2 regions of the Curtobacterium aetherium genome follow, and region 2 is predicted to be linked to the other one. Evidence: predicted binding sites of a transcription regulator. Region 2 holds the regulator's gene; the other holds the start of a gene.
The links. The regulator HrcA, encoded in region 2, represses chaperone genes, less so after heat shock. The targets are predictions, from matches to a motif close to TTNGCACTCGNNNNNNNCGAGTGCNAA.
Positions count from the first base shown of each region.

Region 1 (9,104 bases), 1.6 Mb from region 2:
AGATGTCCGGCGAACTGCACTCCCCGCACGGGTACTACGTCGTGGTCGAGACGACCGACGAGGGCTCGGCGCCGACGGTCGTCGGGTACGCCGGGCTGTCGTCGCTGCCGGGCAACCCGGTGGCGGACGTGCAGACGATCGCGGTCGCCGCGAACCAGCGGGGCAAGGGCCTCGGCCGGGTGCTGTTCACCGAGCTGCTCGACGAGGCACGACGCCGCGACGTGCACGAGGTGTTCCTCGAGGTCCGTGCCGACAACCCCGTGGCGCAGACGATGTACACCGCGTTCGGCTTCGAGCACATCGCCACCCGGCCGCGGTACTACCAGCCCGACGGCGTCGACGCGTGGGTGATGCGGGCGGAACTGCCGGCGCAGCCCGACGTGGCCGGGGCCGGGACCGGGGACCGCCCGAGCGGTGTCGGACCGATCGGACAGGAGATCCTCGATGACCGCGGTTGAACCACTGGTGCTCGGCATCGAGACCTCGTGCGACGAGACCGGCGTCGGCATCGTGCGGGGGACCACCCTGCTCGCGAACGTCATCGCCTCGAGCATGGACGAGCACGCCCGCTACGGCGGCGTCGTGCCCGAGGTCGCCGCGCGCGCGCACCTCGAGGCGATGACCCCGACGCTCGAGCAGGCCCTCGAGCAGGCCGGCGTCACGCTCGACGAGCTCGACGCCGTCGCCGTGACCGCCGGTCCCGGGCTCGCGGGCGCCCTCATGGTCGGTGTCGGGGCCGCGAAGGCGCTCGCCGTCGCCACGGGCAAACCCCTGTACGGCGTGAACCACCTGGTCGGCCACGTCGGCGCGGACGTGCTGCGGTCAGACGGCTCGGAGATCGACCTGCCGACGGTGGCGTTGCTGGTGTCCGGCGGGCACACGTCGCTGCTGCTCGTGCGCGACCTGGTCGGCGACGTCGAACTCCTCGGCGAGACCATCGACGACGCCGCGGGAGAGGCGTTCGACAAGGTCGCGCGCCTGCTGGGTCTGCCGTACCCGGGCGGCCCGCAGATCGACCGGGCAGCGGCGGACGGCGATCCCACAGCGATCCGGTTCCCCCGCGGACTGACCCTGCCGAAGGACATGGCCGCACACCGGTACGACTTCTCGTTCTCCGGGCTGAAGACCGCCGTCGCGCGCTGGGTCGAGCGCTGCCGTGACGACGGTCGCGACGTCCCCGTCGCCGACGTCGCCGCGAGCTTCCGCGAGGCCGTGGTCGACGTCCTGCTGACCAAGGCCCTCGCAGCCTGCCGCGACACCGGTGTCGACCGGCTGTTGCTCGGCGGCGGGGTCGTGGCGAACGCCCGGCTCCGCCAGGTCGCCGAGGAGCGCTGCGCCGCTGCCGGGGTGGCGCTGCGGATCCCGCCGTTCGACCTGTGCACGGACAACGGCGCGATGATCGCGGCCGTGGGCGCGCGGCTCGTGGCCGAGGGGCACGCACCGAGCGACCTCGGCATCGCCGCCGACTCGACCCTGCCGGTGACGACCGTCCAGGTCTGACCACCGGTCCGTCTGTTGGCGGCACGGCCCGCTGAGCGGGGGCACGGCCCGCTGAGCGGGGGTGCTGCCTGCTGAGCGGGGGCGCTGCCCGCTGAGCGGGGGCGCTGTGCGGGGCGGGGGCGCTGCCCGCTGAGCGGGGGCGCTGTGCGGGGCGGCTGTCCGGGGACGGGCCGTCCCGCAGGGTCCCGCCACGCGGGTCATCGTCCTGGGTCCGGTGCACCCCGACTCCTGAACGAGGGTGGGACCCGTGTGGGAAGATCGGGGCCGGCGACCGACCGGCCGCCGGGAGGGGTGCACCGTGTCCGACCAGAACGACCGATCGACGCACGACGAAGCGTCGGACCAAGCATCGGACCACGCGTCGGGTCAGCCGTCGCAGGACGGGCGGTCACCCGTGGCGCGTGACCCCTTCGCGAGCTCCGGACAGGGTTCGGCGGCGCAGGGCGTCACCGACCCCGCGGGCGACCGCAGCGGGTCGGCCGCGTCGTCCTCGTACGGTGCGGCGTCGGGCTCCTCGGCGTCCGGTGCGCCGTGGGCCGGGCCCTCGTCGTCCGGCGCGGACCAGGCGCGGTACGGGCAGCCGCCGCAGTCCGGGCAGTCGGGGCAGTACCCCCAGGCCGGCCAGTACGGCGGAGCGGGCCAAAACGGCCAGGCGGGCCAGTACGGCCAGGCGGGCCAGTACCCCCAGGCCGGCCAGTACGGCGGAGCCGGCCAGTACGGGGGAGCGGGCCAGTACGGTGGAGCGGGCCAGTACGGCCAGGCGGGGCAGCACCCGCAGACGGGCCAGTACGGCAAGTCGGGCCAGTACGGCGGAGCGGGCCAGTACGCCGGCTCCGGCCAGTACGGCGGAGCGGGCCAGTACGGCGCAGCGGGCCAGTACGGCCAGTCGGCCAACCCGTACGCCGCGAGCAACCCGTACGCCGCGAGCAGCCCGTACTCCTCCGGACGGCCCCGCACGACGAGCACGCTCGCGATCCTGTCGCTCGTCTTCGCCCTCGGCGGAGTGGTGGTCTGGCCGCTGATCATCCTCACGAGCCCGGCCGGAGCCATCATGGGGCACATCGCCCTCGGCAGGATCCGGCACACCGGCGAGCAGGGTCGCGGGCTCGCGCTCGCCGGGATCATCTGCGGATGGGCGATGACGGCGCTCTACGTCATCGCCGTGATCGGGTTCATCGCCCTCGGCATCGCGTCGGTGCAGACACCGCCGGGCGGCTGGGACGGCTCCGACGGCGCGGGCGCCTTCATCGCCTGACCGGCGCCACACCGTGCGCGCCGCGCCAGGTCCTCACGGCTGTGACCCGCGACCGGCGACCCGCCGCATCGAGTCCGGAGGACGGAGCGGGACCGCTCAGCCGGCCACGTCGGTGAGCCGTTCGCACAGGACGGCGGTGTGGCGACCCTCCAGGCGGGTGAGCACGAGCGTGACGCGACCACGGCCCCGGAGACGCAGGCGCTTGCGGAACTCCGCGGGGTCGACGTCGACGCCCCGCTTCTTGATCTCGACGGTGCCGATGTCGTCCGCGGCCAGGCGGGCGGCCAGGCGCTTGACGTCGAGCGGCATGGTGTCGACGACCCGGAACCCCTGCGCGAAGGGGGTCAGGACCGCCTGGTCGCTCGTCACGTAGGCGATGCCCTCGGAGAGCATGTGCCCGTCGAGCGAGCGGGCCAGGTCGCCGATCAGCCGCGCGCGGATCACGGCGCCGTCGGGCTCGTAGAGGTAGGCGCCGAGCGGCCCGACCTCGACGTCCTCGGCGTCGGCGGCACCCGTCAGCTCGGCGATGCCGTGCGGCCCGATGACGGTCGCGGCGCGGCAGATGCCGGGGCGGGCGAGCGGCCCGAACCAGAGGGCGAGTTCGACGACCTCGCGGTCGACCGAGGTCCACTGCGCCTCCGCGGTGTCCGGGATGAGGTCGCGGTCGATGCCCGGGCCGAGCTTCACCCCGGTCGGCGTGGTCGTCGCGGCGGCGAAGACGGTGTCCAGCGAGGGCGACCAGTCGTCGGGGTCGGCGAGGCGGCGGGTGTCGGAGTGCCCGCTCGTCCGGCGGGCGGGGTCCATCCACACGCCGTCGACGGTCGACACGTCGTAGGTCGCGGCGTCCCCGAGTTCGACCCGCGCGTTCGGCCAGGGTGCGAGGTTGTGCGTCGCGACCGCGGCCGTCACCTCGTCCCGGTCGACGGCGGTCACGTCCAGGTCGAGCGCGGCCATCGCGAGGGCGTCCCCGCCGATCCCGCAGCCGAGGTCCGCCACCCGGTGCAGCCCGGCGGCAGCGAAGCGTCCGGCGTGCTGCGCGGCGACCTGGAGGCGGGTGGCCTGCTCGAGGCCGGCCTCGGTGAACAGCATCCGCGCGGCGAAGTCGCCGAACTTGCCGCGGGCCTTCTGCCGGAGCTTCGCCTGGGTGAGGACCGCCGCGACGAGCGCCGGGTCGTGCCCCTCCGCCCGCAGTCGCGACACGACCCGGACGATCTCGCCGCCGTCCGAGACCGAGGGCGTACGGTCGAGCAGGTCCATCCCCGCCGGGGTCAGCAGCTGGGTCAGTTCGGCGGCGTCCATGCCCCGATCCTCCCAGGTGTCGACTCCGACCGGATGTGCTGGCACTCGGATTGACCGAGTGCCAGTGACGTCCTAGAGTTGGCGTTGGCACTCTCCCCCGGAGTGTGCCAACCCGGTTTTCGTCAGTACCGAACACGTACCGAGAAAGAAGAGGTCACCGTGGCCGTCAGCATCAAGCCGCTCGAAGATCGCATCGTCATCCGCCAGGTCGAGGCGGAGCAGACCACCGCGTCGGGTCTGGTCATCCCGGACACCGCGAAGGAGAAGCCCCAGGAGGGCGAGGTCGTCGCCGTGGGCCCGGGTCGCATCGACGACAACGGCAACCGCGTGCCGCTCGACGTCGCCGTCGGCGACAAGGTCATCTACTCCAAGTACGGCGGCACTGAGGTCAAGTACTCCGGTGAGGACCTCCTCGTCCTCTCGGCCCGCGACGTCCTCGCGGTCATCGAGCACTGACACCTGCTCCACCGAACGCCCCGTCGGCCTGGCCGACGGGGCGTTCGTCGTCCCGCCGACGGACGATCCGCCGGCGAGCGGCGAGCGGCGAGCGGCGTGCGGCGAGCGGCGACCGGCGAGCGGCGGGTGGCGGGCGGCGCCGACGAGGGCCTCGTGTCGGCCGGGAGGCGCGGCCTCGACCTGCGCCGTCGGCCCGCCTTCCTAGGATGGTTCCGTGAGTGAACCGAGTCCCACGCGCCCCGCGCGCAGCGAGGCATCCGTCGGGGTCGTCCAGGCACTCGTGGCCTACGGGCTCTGGGGACTCATGCCGTTGCTCTTCGCGGCCATGGCCCCCGCCGGCGCGTTCGAGATCGTCTCGTGGCGCATCGTCTTCGGCCTGGTGTTCTGCGCCGTCGCGATCCTCGCCACCCGGTCGTGGCTCCGCACCCGGTCCCTGCTCGTGCAACCGCGCGTGATGGGCGTCATGGGCATCGCCGCCGGCCTCATCCTCGTGAACTGGACCGTGTACGTCCTCGCGACCACCACGGGCCACACTGTCGAGGCGGCGCTCGGCTACTTCATCAACCCGCTCGTCACGATCGCGCTCGGTGTCCTGGTGCTCCGCGAGCGGCTCCGTCCCCTGCAGTGGACCGCCGTCGGCATCAGCATCCTGGCCGTCGTCGTCATCGCGGTCGGGTACGGGCAGATGCCGTGGATCTCCCTCGCGCTGGCGTTCTCGTTCGGCGCGTACGGCCTCGTGAAGAAGCGGGTCGGCGGCACGGTCGACGCGCTGAGCGGCCTGGCGATCGAGACCGTGTGGCTGCTGCCCCTGGCGGTCGGCGCACTCGTGGTCCTCGGGGTGACCGGCGTCGGCGGCGGACTGACGATCGGGAGCGAGGGCTGGCTGCACACGCTCGTCACGGTGCTCACCGGCCCGGCGACCGCGGTGCCGCTGCTGCTCTTCGCGTCCTCGGCACGACGGGTCAGCCTGTCGACGCTCGGGCTGACGCAGTACCTCGCCCCGGTGATGCAGCTGCTCGTCGGGGTGCTCGTCCAGCACGAGCCGATGTCGCCCTCGCGGTGGGTCGGCTTCGGGATCGTCTGGCTCGCGCTCGTCCTGCTCACGGTCGACTCGTTCACCGCTGCGCGGCGGAGTGCGCGACGCGCCCCGGCGGTCGAGCCGGCCTGATCTGACGGCGGGGAGGCGCGCCTCCTGTCCGGGTGCCGCGGGTGTGGCGGGTCCGGCGGGTCCGGCGGGTCCGGCGGGTCCGGCGGGTCTGCGAGACGCCCCCGTCTGTCCCGGACGCCGCTCCGACGCCGAGACGGTGCGGTTTCCCGCGGCGTTTCGAGCACTCGGCGGCGTGACGGGCCGACACCGGTGTCTCGAGAACCTGGCGTCTCGAGCACTCGGCGGCGTGACGGGCCGACACCGGTGTCTCGCCGCGCCTCCACCGGCGGCCCGACCGGCGGGTGCAACCGGCGCGCACGGGGACGGCCCCCGGGAGCAGCTGCTCCCGGGGGCCGTCGGTGGTGCTGGTGTGGCTACTTCGAGACCGAGCCCTGGATGGCGCTCTGGTACACGGGCTTGTTGTCCGCGTCGAACTTGTAGATGCCGATGTAGGCGCTCGACGGGTCGTTCTTCTCGTCGAACGGACCGATGCCGGACGGGCCGGTGTAGTGGATGTCCTTCCCACCGTCGAGCAGCGTCTTGCACTCCTTGAAGGTGGAGCACTCGGTGCCGCCGTCCGCACCGGACACCGCGGCCATGTTGGCCTGGATGGTGCCGGAGTCGGTGCCCTTGCCCTTCACCGCGGCGAGGGCGGCGAGGGTGGTGGCGTCGTAGGACTCGGCCGCGTACGAGAAGTCGGCCAGGTCCTTGTTGGAGGACTTCTTGTAGAAGTCGACGAGACGCTTCTTCAGGTCGTCCTTCGGGCTGGCGCCGGGGATGGTGCCCTGCGCGCCGTCGAGGGTGCCCTTGTCGAAGTCCTTCGAGTAGTCCGCGGTGTTGCCGTCGGACATGTAGATCTTCGCCTTGTTCCCCTGCGAGACGAGCTCGGGGATGATCGACTTCGTCTCGTCGAAGGCCAGCACGACGATCGCGTCGGGCTTCGCGGCGAGGGCCGCGGTCACCTCGGACGAGAACGTGGTCTGTCCGGGCGGGAACTCCTGGCCCTTGCCCTTCGCGCCGTAGACGACCTGACCGCCGGCGGCCTCGACGGCCTCCTGCACGGAGTTACGCAGGCCGGTGCCGTACGTGTCGTTGAAGACGAGGAAGGCGACCTTGGCGTTGCCGTCACCGGTGACGAGCTGCCCGAGGGCGGATCCCTGCACGGAGTCCGGCGGAGCGGTGCGGTAGTAGTGCGACGAGTAGCCGGACAGGTCCGTCGCCGTGTTGGCCGGCGAGATCTGCACCATGCAGTTGCTCGTCAGCTGGTCGATCACGTTGAGCGTGACCGAGGAGGACTCGGCGCCGATGACGACCGGCACCTTCGCGTTGACGAGCTTCGTCGCGGCCGAGCTCGACACGGTCATGTCGTTGCTGTCACCGGAGTCGGTGGCGGGGTCGATCGTGACGTCCTCGTCCAGCACGCCACCGGCGGAGTTGATGTCCTCGACGGCGAGGCCGACACCGGACTCGGCGGGCGGGTTGAGGTACGCGAGCGAACCGGTGAGCGGCAGGATCGTGCCGATCTTCAGCGGGTCGGTGCTGGGCGACGAGGGGGCCTCGCAGCTCGCCGCCGGGTCCTTCTTCGCGCCGCCGGCCTTGGCCGACTCGGACGCGCCGTCACCGGCGTTGCTCGAGGTGGAGCAGGCGGCCAGGAGCACCGCTGCCGCCCCCGCCAGTGCCAGCGCCGTGGTGGCGCGGGTGGTTCTGATCATCCGTGGAACCCTTTCTCTGCGCGGAGGCCCTACCGCATCGGGTCGAGCGCGGCGTCTCCGCGTGGGATTGGAGAGAAAACTAGGGTCGATGTGTTTCGCCCGTGTGACGGAAGGACACACCTGGATGTTTCGTTACATACCCGTGACACTTCTGAACGGGCTCACCGGAACCCCTGATCAGGAGTCCGTCTGGACGGTAGTTACGCTCCCGAACAGCCGTCCTGGAGGCGCGGCGTACGGTCCGCAGGCATGAGCGACACATCCTCCACCACCGTCTTCCGACCCTCGCGGGCCATCGTCACCGGCGCCGAATCGGGCATCGGCCGTGCCACCGCCGTCGCCCTCGCGGCGGCCGGGATGGACGTCGGCATCACCTACCTGTCCGAACCCGACCGTGCCGAGGAGACGGCGGCCGAGATCCGCGGGCTCGGCCGGACGGCGGTCGTCGAGCAGATCGACGTCACCGACCTGGCGGGTGCCGGCGCCGTCGTGGACCGCCTGGCGGAGCAGCTCGGTGGCGTCGACGTCATCGTGGCGGACGCGGGCACCGGCGACAACGCCCCCTTCCTCGAACTCACGCTCGACCAGTGGCGGCACACGGTCGCGACCGACCTCGACGGAGCCTTCGTGACGATCCAGGCCGCCGCTCGACGCATGGTCGCCCAGGGTACCGGCGGGCGCATCATCGGCATCACGAGCGTCCACGAGCACCAGCCCCGCTACGGTTCGAGCGCCTACGACGCGGCGAAGCACGGGCTCGGCGGTCTGCTCAAGACGATCGCCATCGAACTCGCCGAACACGGCATCACCGCGAACGCCGTGGCACCGGGGGAGATCGCCACCCGGATGACCGGCGCCGAGGACGAGGACCCGCACACGATCGACCGCCCGGGCATCCCGCTCGGCCGACCGGGCAACGCGTGGGAGATCGCGGCGGCGGTGGCGTTCCTGGCGTCGCCCGCGTCGTCGTACATCACGGGCATCTCACTGCCCGTCGACGGCGGCATGCTGCAGATGGGCCCCCACGGTGGGAGCCACATCACCTCGGACGACTGGCGTTCCGCGTAGGCGCACCGGGCCGGGTCGCGGGACGCCCCCGTCACCCCGAGACGCCGCTGTCCTCTTGAGACGCCGCTGGTTCCGGCGGCGTCTCGACGGGACAGCGGCGTCGCACGGGGACGGCGGCGTCTCGCCGCCGCATGGGAACGGGGGCGTCTCGCCGCCGCACACGAGCGGACGCAGACCGGACGGCTCATCGGCGATGCGTCCATCCGCGCCCGAGCGGCAGACCGGCGTCGACGAGCACCGCGCCGAGTCGTGCCGGGTCGCCGGCCTCGGCCATGCCCCAGCGCGCGAATCCACGCACCCGACCGTGACGGCGGAGAGCGTCCTCACGCCGCTTCTCGTCCCAGAGTGCATCGCGGTCGTCGTACTTCACGCGCCCGTCGAACTCGCCGACGACGCCTGCCTCCGGCCACCAGAAGTCGACGCGGAACGTCCCTCGATCCGTGACGAACGGTTGTTGCAGGACGGGAGCGGGGGCAGCGAGCCGCCGGACGGTGACCCGGCTGATCGACTCGCCGGGCGACTCCGCAGCCGCGTCAGCGAACGCCAGCGCAGAGGACGCCTGCCGCACGCCGCGCCGCCCCGCGCTGGCGACCAGCGCCGACGTCAGCGCGTCCCGATCGAGTGCACTGCTGTGGAGGACGTGGTCGAGCACGACGACGGCGTGCTC
Region 1 is NZ_CP076544.1:3,171,856-3,180,959, forward strand. It holds gene rimI (ribosomal protein S18-alanine N-acetyltransferase) at 1-458, shown strand, start outside; gene tsaD (tRNA (adenosine(37)-N6)-threonylcarbamoyltransferase complex transferase subunit TsaD) at 445-1,500, shown strand; gene KM842_RS14745 (DUF4190 domain-containing protein) at 1,799-2,755, shown strand; gene KM842_RS14750 (class I SAM-dependent methyltransferase) at 2,852-4,054, opposite strand; gene groES (co-chaperone GroES) at 4,214-4,510, shown strand; gene rarD (EamA family transporter RarD) at 4,725-5,678, shown strand; gene KM842_RS14765 (ABC transporter substrate-binding protein) at 6,032-7,369, opposite strand; gene KM842_RS14770 (SDR family oxidoreductase) at 7,619-8,437, shown strand; gene KM842_RS14775 (hypothetical protein) at 8,622-9,104, opposite strand, start outside.
Region 1: a site for HrcA is predicted at 4,093-4,119, ahead of groES (co-chaperone GroES). Genes of this name have one in related genera too.

Region 2 (9,104 bases):
CGGGCAGCGCGTTCGGACGGACCGGCGAGGGCTGGATCCGGGTGTGCCTGGCCGCGTCGGCCGAGGACCTGCGTCGCGGACTCGGCGCGCTGCCCGTCCCGACGCTCGGGACGCACGCCACCGACGCCTGAGCATGGGACAATCGTCGGACCGTCCGACCCACCCCGAGGAACCGTGAGCCCACAAGCATCTGCGCCGCTCGAGCCCGCCTCGACGCCGGCCGCCGCGATCCGCAACTTCTGCATCATCGCGCACATCGACCACGGCAAGTCCACGCTGGCCGACCGCATGCTGTCGATCACCGGCATCGTCGAGGACCGGGCGATGCGTGCGCAGTACCTCGACCGCATGGACATCGAGCGCGAGCGCGGCATCACGATCAAGTCGCAGGCCGTCCGCATGCCGTGGGAGCTCGACGGCGAGACCTTCGCGCTGAACATGATCGACACGCCGGGGCACGTCGACTTCTCGTACGAGGTCTCGCGGTCCCTCGCGGCGTGCGAGGGTGCGATCCTGCTGGTGGACGCGGCGCAGGGCATCGAGGCCCAGACGCTCGCCAACCTGTACCTGGCGCTCGAGAACGACCTCGAGATCATCCCGGTGCTCAACAAGATCGACCTGCCGGCCGCCGAGCCCGAGAAGTACGCCGCCGAGCTCGCGCAGCTCATCGGCGGCAAGCCCGAGGACGTCCTGCGCGTCTCCGGCAAGACGGGCGAGGGCGTGGCCGAGCTGCTCGACCGCGTCGTCCGGACCGTGCCGGCACCCGTCGGGACCGTCGACGCCGCGCCCCGCGCGATGATCTTCGACTCGGTGTACGACAGCTACCGCGGTGTCGTGACCTACGTGCGCATGATCGACGGGTCAATCAAGCCGCGCGAGAAGGTCCAGATGATGTCGACCAAGTCGACGCACGAGATCCTCGAGATCGGGGTGTCGAGCCCCGAGCCGACCCCGACGAAGGGGCTGTCCGTGGGCGAGGTCGGATACCTCATCACCGGCGTGAAGGACGTGCGGCAGTCGAAGGTCGGCGACACGGTCACGAGCGCGCAGCGTCCGGCGACCGAGGCTCTGTCCGGCTACACCGACCCGAAGCCGATGGTCTTCTCGGGCCTGTACCCGATCGACGGCAGCGACTACCCGGTGCTGCGTGAGGCGCTCGACAAGCTCAAGCTGTCCGACGCCGCACTGGTCTACGAGCCCGAGACCTCCGTCGCGCTCGGCTTCGGCTTCCGCTGCGGCTTCCTCGGGCTGCTGCACCTCGAGATCATCACCGAGCGGCTGCGCCGCGAGTTCGACCTCGACCTCATCACGACCGCGCCGAGCGTGGTCTACGAGGTCACGACCGAGGACAACACCGTCACCGAGGTCACCAACCCCTCGGAGTTCCCGACCGGCCGCATCGTCGAGGTCCGCGAGCCGATGGTCCGCGCCGCCATCCTCGCGCCGAAGGACTACGTCGGCGCGATCATGGACCTGTGCCAGCAGCGCCGTGGCTCCCTGCTCGGCATGGAATACCTGGGCGAGGACCGGGTCGAGATCCGCTACGAGATCCCCCTCGGCGAGATCGTGTTCGACTTCTTCGACCAGCTGAAGAGCAAGACGCAGGGCTACGCGAGCCTCGACTACGAGCCCACCGGTGACCAGGCCGCCGACCTCGTGAAGGTCGACATCCTGCTGCAGGGTGACCAGGTGGACGCGTTCAGCGCGATCGTGCACCGCGAGAAGGCGTACGCGTACGGCACGCTCATGACCGAGCGCCTGCGCAAGCTCATCCCGCGCCAGCAGTTCGAGGTGCCGATCCAGGCCGCGATCGGCGCCCGCATCATCGCCCGCGAGAGCATCCGCGCGATGCGCAAGGACGTCCTGGCGAAGTGCTACGGCGGTGACATCACCCGCAAGCGCAAGCTGCTCGAGAAGCAGAAGGAAGGCAAGAAGCGCATGAAGACCATCGGTCGGGTCGAGGTCCCGCAGGAAGCCTTCATCGCAGCGCTCTCCGGCGACGTCGAAGAGAAGAAGAAGTGAGCCGCGGGCAGCACCGGACCGCCCTGACCTACGGCGCCGTCGGTGCGACCCAGGCGTCGGACCTCATGACCTACCCGCCGGAGGGCTTCACGCCGGCGGAGTCCCGCGCCCGGATCGGCCACGGCGACCAGCGCTTCGAGACCGCGGTCATGCAGGCCCTGACCTGGCAGATCCAGGAGCGCAGCGGCATGGGCGTGCACGTCGAGGACACCCCGGAGGACGACGAGGTCCGGTACAACCCGGTCACCTTCGACGAGAACGGCGTCCCGGTCGTCCCCGCGTCGATCGGCACCCCGCGGGTCGAACGGACCACGCCGGACGGCACGCCGTTGCTGACCGCGGGCACGACGGCGACGCTGACGATGCACGCGTTCGGGCAGACCGTGCAGGCGCCGGTGCGCGTCGTCGCGATCATCGACGAGCGCGACCGCAAGGGCTTCGCGTACGGCACGCTCGAGGGACACCCGCTGTCGGGCGAGGAGTCCTTCGTCGTCGAGCGCACGCCGGACGGGTCGGTCTGGTTGCAGGTCCGCCAGTTCTCGCAGCCGGCGAGCCGGAAGTGGCGGTTCGTCGCGCCGCTGCTGCGTCGCCAGCAGCGTGTGATGGCCGAGAAGTACCTGGCCGCGCTCCGCGGCGACTGACGCGGCCGCACCGACCGGTCGGGTGACGGTGACCGCGCGACCGGGGCGTGCCTCCCGGCCTGGAGGCACGCCCCGCGTGACCCGGTCGTCCCGCGTCTCAGCCGAGCGGCTCGAGCGCAGCGATCGCGTCCTCGATGAGCCGGGCGTCCTCGACGCAGTCCCGCGCGACCGCGACCGCACTCGTGGCGCGCAAGGCGTCCACGTCGTAGACCCCCGTCGCCACCGCGAGGAACGGGATCCCCACGGCGTCCGCGGCCTCGCCGTCACGGGGTGTGTCGCCGACGATGACGGCGCGGCTGCCGGAGAGCGCGGCGGCGGCGCGGGCGGTGACGCCGGACCGTTCCACCTCCTCGTCGCCGAAGTACGAGTGCTCCCAGTCGAAGGCGTCGACGTCGAAGCCCGCGCCGGACAGCTTGATGCGGGCGCGGTGCGCGGAGTTGCCGGTGAGCAGGCCGTTCCGCCAACCGAGCGACGCGAAGTGCCGCACGAGCTCGATCGCGCCGGGCGCCGGCGTCCGGCGGTCCCCGGAGCGGTACCGCTCGTCGGACAGGTCGCGGAGGTGACCACTGACCGTCGGGACGAGGCCGTCGTCGAGCCGGTGGGCGCGCACGTGCTCGACGATGATGCCGGCGTCGGTACGGCCGTGCTGGTGGCCGACGAGCAGGGGCAGGTCGCGGCCCATCGCCCGCTCGAGGGCCAGGTGGTAGAGGTTGCCCGGTGACGCGGCGTTGCGCACGAGGGTCCCGTCGATGTCCCAGAGGACCGTGGTGCTGACCTGGTGGTGCTCCATGCCGTCCATGATGACGGACAATGGACTCCATGCCGAGTGCTCTGCCGATCGCCGATCCCGCTCCCGCGGACGGGCTCGTCGATCCGGGTCCCGGAGCGGGCGACGTCCCGTTCGGTGTCTACGTGCACGTCCCGTTCTGCCGGGTGCGCTGCGGGTACTGCGACTTCAACACGTACACGGCGTCGGAGCTGCGCGGGGTCCGGCGTGACGACTACGCCGGCCACGCCCTGCGCGAGATCGCCTTCGCGGACCGGGTGCTCGAGCGCTCCGGCGTCCCGCGGCGTCCGGTGTCGACGGTGTTCTTCGGCGGCGGCACCCCGACGATGCTGCCGGCGTCGGACCTGGCGATGATCCTGCGGGCGATCGACGACACTTGGGGGATCCTGCCCGGAGCCGAGGTCACGACCGAGGCGAACCCCGACTCCGTCGACGCCGAGTCGATCGCGACGCTGCAGCGCGCGGGCTTCACCCGGATGAGCTACGGCATGCAGTCGGCGGTCCCGCACGTGCTCGCGACCCTCGACCGGACGCACGACCCCGAGCGGGTGCCCGTCGTCGTCGACCTCGCGAAGCAGCAGGGGCTCGACGTCAGCCTCGACCTCATCTACTCGACGCCGGGGGAGTCCCTCGACGACTGGCGCACCTCGCTCGACGCCGCGATCGCGTGCGCCCCGGACCACGTGTCGGCGTACTCGCTCATCGTCGAGGACGGCACCGCGATGGGCCGCGCCGTGTCGCGCGGTGAGCTCCCGGCACCGGACGACGACCTGGCCGCGGACATGTACGAGCTGGCGGACCGGGTGCTCGGCGACGCCGGCTACGACTGGTACGAGGTCTCCAACTGGGCGCGCGGTCCGGAGCACGCCAGCCAGCACAACCTGTCGTACTGGAGGGGCCACGACTGGTGGGGCATCGGCCCCGGAGCGCACTCCGCCGTGGCGGGGACGCGGTGGTGGAACGTGAAGCACCCCGCCGCGTACGCGAACAAGGTGCTGCAGGACGAGTCGCCGGCCGCGGGGCGTGAGACCCTCGACGCCGAGACGCGCTACGTCGAGCGCGTGCTCCTCGCCGCGCGGGTGCGCGGCGAGCTCCGCACCGACGAGCTCCGCCGGGAGGCCCGTGGCCGGGTCGCCGGCCTCATCGCGCGCGGTCTCGTGGACGGCCGGGCGGCGCTCGGCGGGTCCCTCGAGCTGACGCTCCCGGGCCGCCTGCTCGCGGACGCGGTCGTGCGCGACCTGCTCGACGAGGACTGACGCGGGACCGGGCGCAGAGTCGTCACCGCCCCGGCGCACCAGCGCGCAGGCCCGTCGGTGCGCCGGGGCGCCCAGGCGCTGGCCCGTCGGTGCGCCGGGGCGCCCAGGCGCTGGCCCGTCGGTGCGCCGGGGGCGCTAGGGCTTCACGAACTCGATCGAGAGCGGGTAGCGGTAGAACTGGCCCTGGTTGGCGGCCAGCGCGGCGAGGATGCCGAAGACGATCGACACGATGCCGACGGCCGCGATGACCAGGAACCCGATGCCGAGCACCGACGTCAGGGCCCCCACGAAGTAGGCGATGGCCATCGTGATGTGGAAGTTCAGCGCGACGCGGGTGTGCTCGCGGACGAAGCGGCCACGGTCACGCAGCAACAGGTACCCGATGACGGGGACGAGGACGTTCGAGAAGATCCCGCCGACATGGGTCAGCGTCGCCCAGAGTCGCTGGTCCTCCGGGGTCATCGGCTGCGGGGGCCGGTAGCCCTCCGGGTGCCCGGGCTGCTGCTGCCAGCCGCTGCCGTACGCGCCGTCCTGCTGCTGGCCGTAGCGCTGTCCGCCGTACGGCTGCCCGGGGTACCGGTCTCCGTCGGGCTGCTTCCCGCCGTGCTGGCCGTCGCGGGGGTCGCCCGGGCCGCCGGGCTCCTGTCCGTAGCTCATGCCCGCAGCGTACCGAGGCGCCTGTGCAGAAGTCCCGGGGCGTCGGTCGTCGGGCGTAGGATCAGCACTCGACGAGTGAGAGTGCCAGCAGTCGGACGGCGACACGAGCGGAAGGGGAACCGATGGTCAGCGAACGGAGCCTCGAGGTCCTCAAGGCCATCGTGCGGGACTACGTCGCCTCGCGTGAGCCGGTCGGGTCGAAGACCATCGTGGAGCGCCACGCCTTCGGGGTGAGCGCCGCGACGATCCGCAACGACATGGCCCAGCTCGAGGACGAGCAGCTCATCATCGCCCCGCACACCTCGTCGGGCCGTGTCCCCACCGACAAGGGCTACCGCGTCTTCGTCGACCACCTGGCCGCCGCCCGTCCGCTCTCCGGCGCCCAGCGGCAGGCGATCGAGACGTTCCTCGGTGCCTCGAACGACCTCGACGACGTCCTGACCCGCACCGTGCGCCTCCTCAGCCAGCTGACCAACCAGGTCGCGCTCGTGCAGTACCCGACCATGGGGCACGCGCGCGTCCAGCACGTCGAACTCGTCCGCCTGGCCGACACCCGCCTGATGGTCGTGCTCATCACGGACACCGCACGGGTCGAGCAGCGCGTCATCGAGACCGACGTCGCCGTCGACGAGTCCGCCCTGTCCGAGCTCCGCGCCGTCGTGAACGGCGCCACGGTCGGGCTGCCGCTGCAGGACGCGCCGACCACGCTCCGGTCCCTCCCCGGGCAGCTGCGTCCGGAGGTCCAGGCACTCGCCGGGGTCGTCGTCGCGAGCCTGGTCGAACAGGTCGCCGCGAACCGGCAGGACCGGCTGCTCATGGCCGGCGCCGCGAACCTGGCCAAGAGCGAGCAGGACTTCTCGGGCGGGCTCTTCCCCGTGCTCGAGGCCATCGAGGAACAGGTCACCCTGCTCCGGTTGTTCGGCGAGATGCAGGTCGACGACATCGCGGTCGCGGCGAGCATCGGGGTCGAGAACGCCGAGTACGGTCTCGACGCGACCAGCATCGTCGCGGGCGGCTACCTCGCCGCCCGTGGTGAGATCGCCCGCCTGGGCGTCCTCGGTCCGACCAGGATGGACTACGGCACGAACATGGCCGCGGTCCGCGCGGTCGCCCGCTACCTGTCCCGGTTGCTCGGCGAGGCCTGACCTCCCGACGCCCTCCCACCCCGCCCACCCACGCACCCCCTGAGGAACACTTGGCAGACCACTACGACGTCCTCGGCGTCCCGCGCGACGCCTCCGATGCCGACATCAAGAAGGCGTACCGGCGGCTCGCACGCGAGCTCCACCCGGACGTGAACCCGAGCCCCGACGCCGCCGAGCGGTTCAAGGACGTCACGCACGCGTACGACGTCCTGAGCGACCCGGACCAGCGCCGACGCTTCGACGCGGGCCCGCAGGACGGTCCCTTCGGCGCCGGAGCCGGCGGGTTCAGCGACATCTTCGACGCCTTCTTCGGCGGTGGTGGCGGCGGCGGCGGACGGGGAACCGGTCCGCGCAGCCGTGCCGAGCGGGGCCAGGACGCCCTGCTGCGGCTCGAGGTCGATCTCGACGAGGTCGTCTTCGGGACCCACAAGGACCTCGAGGTCGACACCGCGGTGCTGTGTGACACGTGCGGCGGTTCCTGCTGCGCGCCCGGCACGAGCCCGCAGACGTGCGACATCTGCGGCGGCTCCGGCCACATCCAGCGCCAGGTCCGCTCGCTCCTGGGCAACGTCGTCACGAGCGCGCCCTGCGGGACGTGCCGCGGCTACGGCACCGTGATCCCGAATCCCTGCCCCACCTGCCAGGGCCAGGGGCGCGTCCGCGCCCGTCGCACGGTCCCGGTGGACGTCCCCGCGGGCGTCGACTCCGGCCTGCGCCTGCAGATGCCCGGTCAGGGCGAGGTCGGGCCGGCCGGCGGTCCCTCGGGTGACCTGTACCTCGAGGTCCGCGTGCGGCACCACGACGTCTTCAGCCGCGACGGCGACGACCTGCTCGCCACGCTCGAGGTCCCGATGACCGACGCCGTGCTCGGTGCCACGACCACGATCGACGGCCTCGACGGGCCGGTCGAGCTCGAGATCCGTCCTGGCGTGCAGAGCGCCGACGTCCTGGTCATCAAGGACCGCGGTGTCACGAAGCTCCGCGGGTCGGGTCGTGGCGACCTCAAGGTGGGCATCCAGGTCGTGACGCCGACCAAGCTGTCCCACAAGGAGCGCCAGCTCATCGAGCAGCTCGCGAAGTCCCACAAGGCCGGGTCGCCCCAGCTGTCCCGCTTCCAGCAGGGCATGTTCGGCAAGCTCCGCGACCGGTTCTTCAACTTCTGATGGCGTCGCTCTACCTCGTCGACACGCTCGACGGCGTCACGGCGGGCGGCCAGGTGTCGCTCGACGGCGCCGAGGGTCGTCACGCAGTGACGGTGTCCCGCGTGCGCGTGGGGGAGCGGCTCCGGCTCTCCGACGGTCGCGGCACGGTCGTCGCCGGGGCGGTGGCGTCCGTGGGCAAGGACGCGCTCGTCCTGACGGTCGAGTCCGTCGACGTCGACCCGGCGCCCCGGCCGTCGCTGACCCTCGTGCAGGCGTTGGCGAAGGGCGGCCGCGACGAGATGGCCGTGCAGGCGGCCACCGAGATCGGTGTCGACCGGGTGGTGCCGTGGGCGGCTGCCCGGAGCGTCTCGCGGTGGGACGGCGCGAAGGTCGAGAAGGGCCGCGCGCGCTGGGCTGCCATCGCGCAGGAGGCCGCCAAGCAGGCGGTCCGCTCGCGCGTTCCCGAGGTCGTCGGGCCGGTCACGACCGCGCAACTCTCCGGCGGAGCGGGAACGTCGCCCGTCGACGGCGGCGGGGTCGGGCGGCGCGCGCTCGTCCTGCTCGACCCGACCGCGACGGTCCGGCTCGCCACGTGGGACCCGCCGACCGACGCGGACGAGATCGCCCTGGTCGTCGGGCCCGAGGGCGGGATCGACCCGTCCGAGCTCGACCGCCTCGAGGCCGCCGGTGCGGTGCGGGTGCGGCTCGGCGACACGGTGCTCCGGACGTCGACCGCAGGTCCCGCGGCGCTGGCGGTGCTGCAGTCGCGGCTCGGGCGCTGGTGAGCCGGTCCGGCGTGGATCGGATCGTCCGGTCGGACCGGGAAGGCGCGGGGTCGGTCGCGCGTTCTACGATGGGACCATGACCGACACCGAGCCCAGCGTCTTCACGAAGATCGTCGCGCGTGAGATCCCGGCGACCATCGTGGCCGAGGACGACCGTGTCATCGCGTTCGAGGACATCGCGCCGAAGGCACCCGTGCACGTGCTCGTCGTGCCGAAGACCCAGGCGTACGCGAACGTCGGCGAGCTCGCGAGCGCGGACCCCGAGCTGCTGGCACACGTCGTCGCGACGGCCCGGCGGATCGCCGACGAACGTGCCGGCGGTCAGTTCCGACTCGTGTTCAACACCGGCGAAGCCGCCGGACAGACCGTGTTCCACGTGCACGCGCACGTACTCGCAGGTGAACTGCAGGAAGGCACCCTTGCCAGCTGACGAACCAGCCACCACCGAGCCGGAGTCCGTCTCCGAGCCCGTCTCCGTCTCGGAGCTCACCGTCGACGGCATCGCCATGGTGCAGTTGCTCGGCCCGCAGGACCGCCTGCTGAAGACGGTCGAACGCCAGTACCCGGGCGTGCGCGTCCTCGTGCGCGGCAACCAGGTCTCGCTCTCGGGTCCGGAGCGCGACGTCACCCGTGCACGGGCGCTGGTCGACGAGCTCGTCGGCATGGTGC
Region 2 is NZ_CP076544.1:1,395,276-1,404,379, reverse strand. It holds gene KM842_RS06490 (pyridoxal phosphate-dependent aminotransferase) at 1-131, shown strand, start outside; gene lepA (translation elongation factor 4) at 175-2,022, shown strand; gene KM842_RS06480 (DUF1990 domain-containing protein) at 2,019-2,663, shown strand; gene KM842_RS06475 (HAD family hydrolase) at 2,761-3,453, opposite strand; gene hemW (radical SAM family heme chaperone HemW) at 3,483-4,706, shown strand; gene KM842_RS16020 (DUF4870 domain-containing protein) at 4,842-5,363, opposite strand; gene hrcA (heat-inducible transcriptional repressor HrcA) at 5,486-6,508, shown strand; gene dnaJ (molecular chaperone DnaJ) at 6,559-7,671, shown strand; gene KM842_RS06450 (16S rRNA (uracil(1498)-N(3))-methyltransferase) at 7,671-8,435, shown strand; gene KM842_RS06445 (histidine triad nucleotide-binding protein) at 8,512-8,865, shown strand; gene KM842_RS06440 (PhoH family protein) at 8,855-9,104, shown strand, end outside.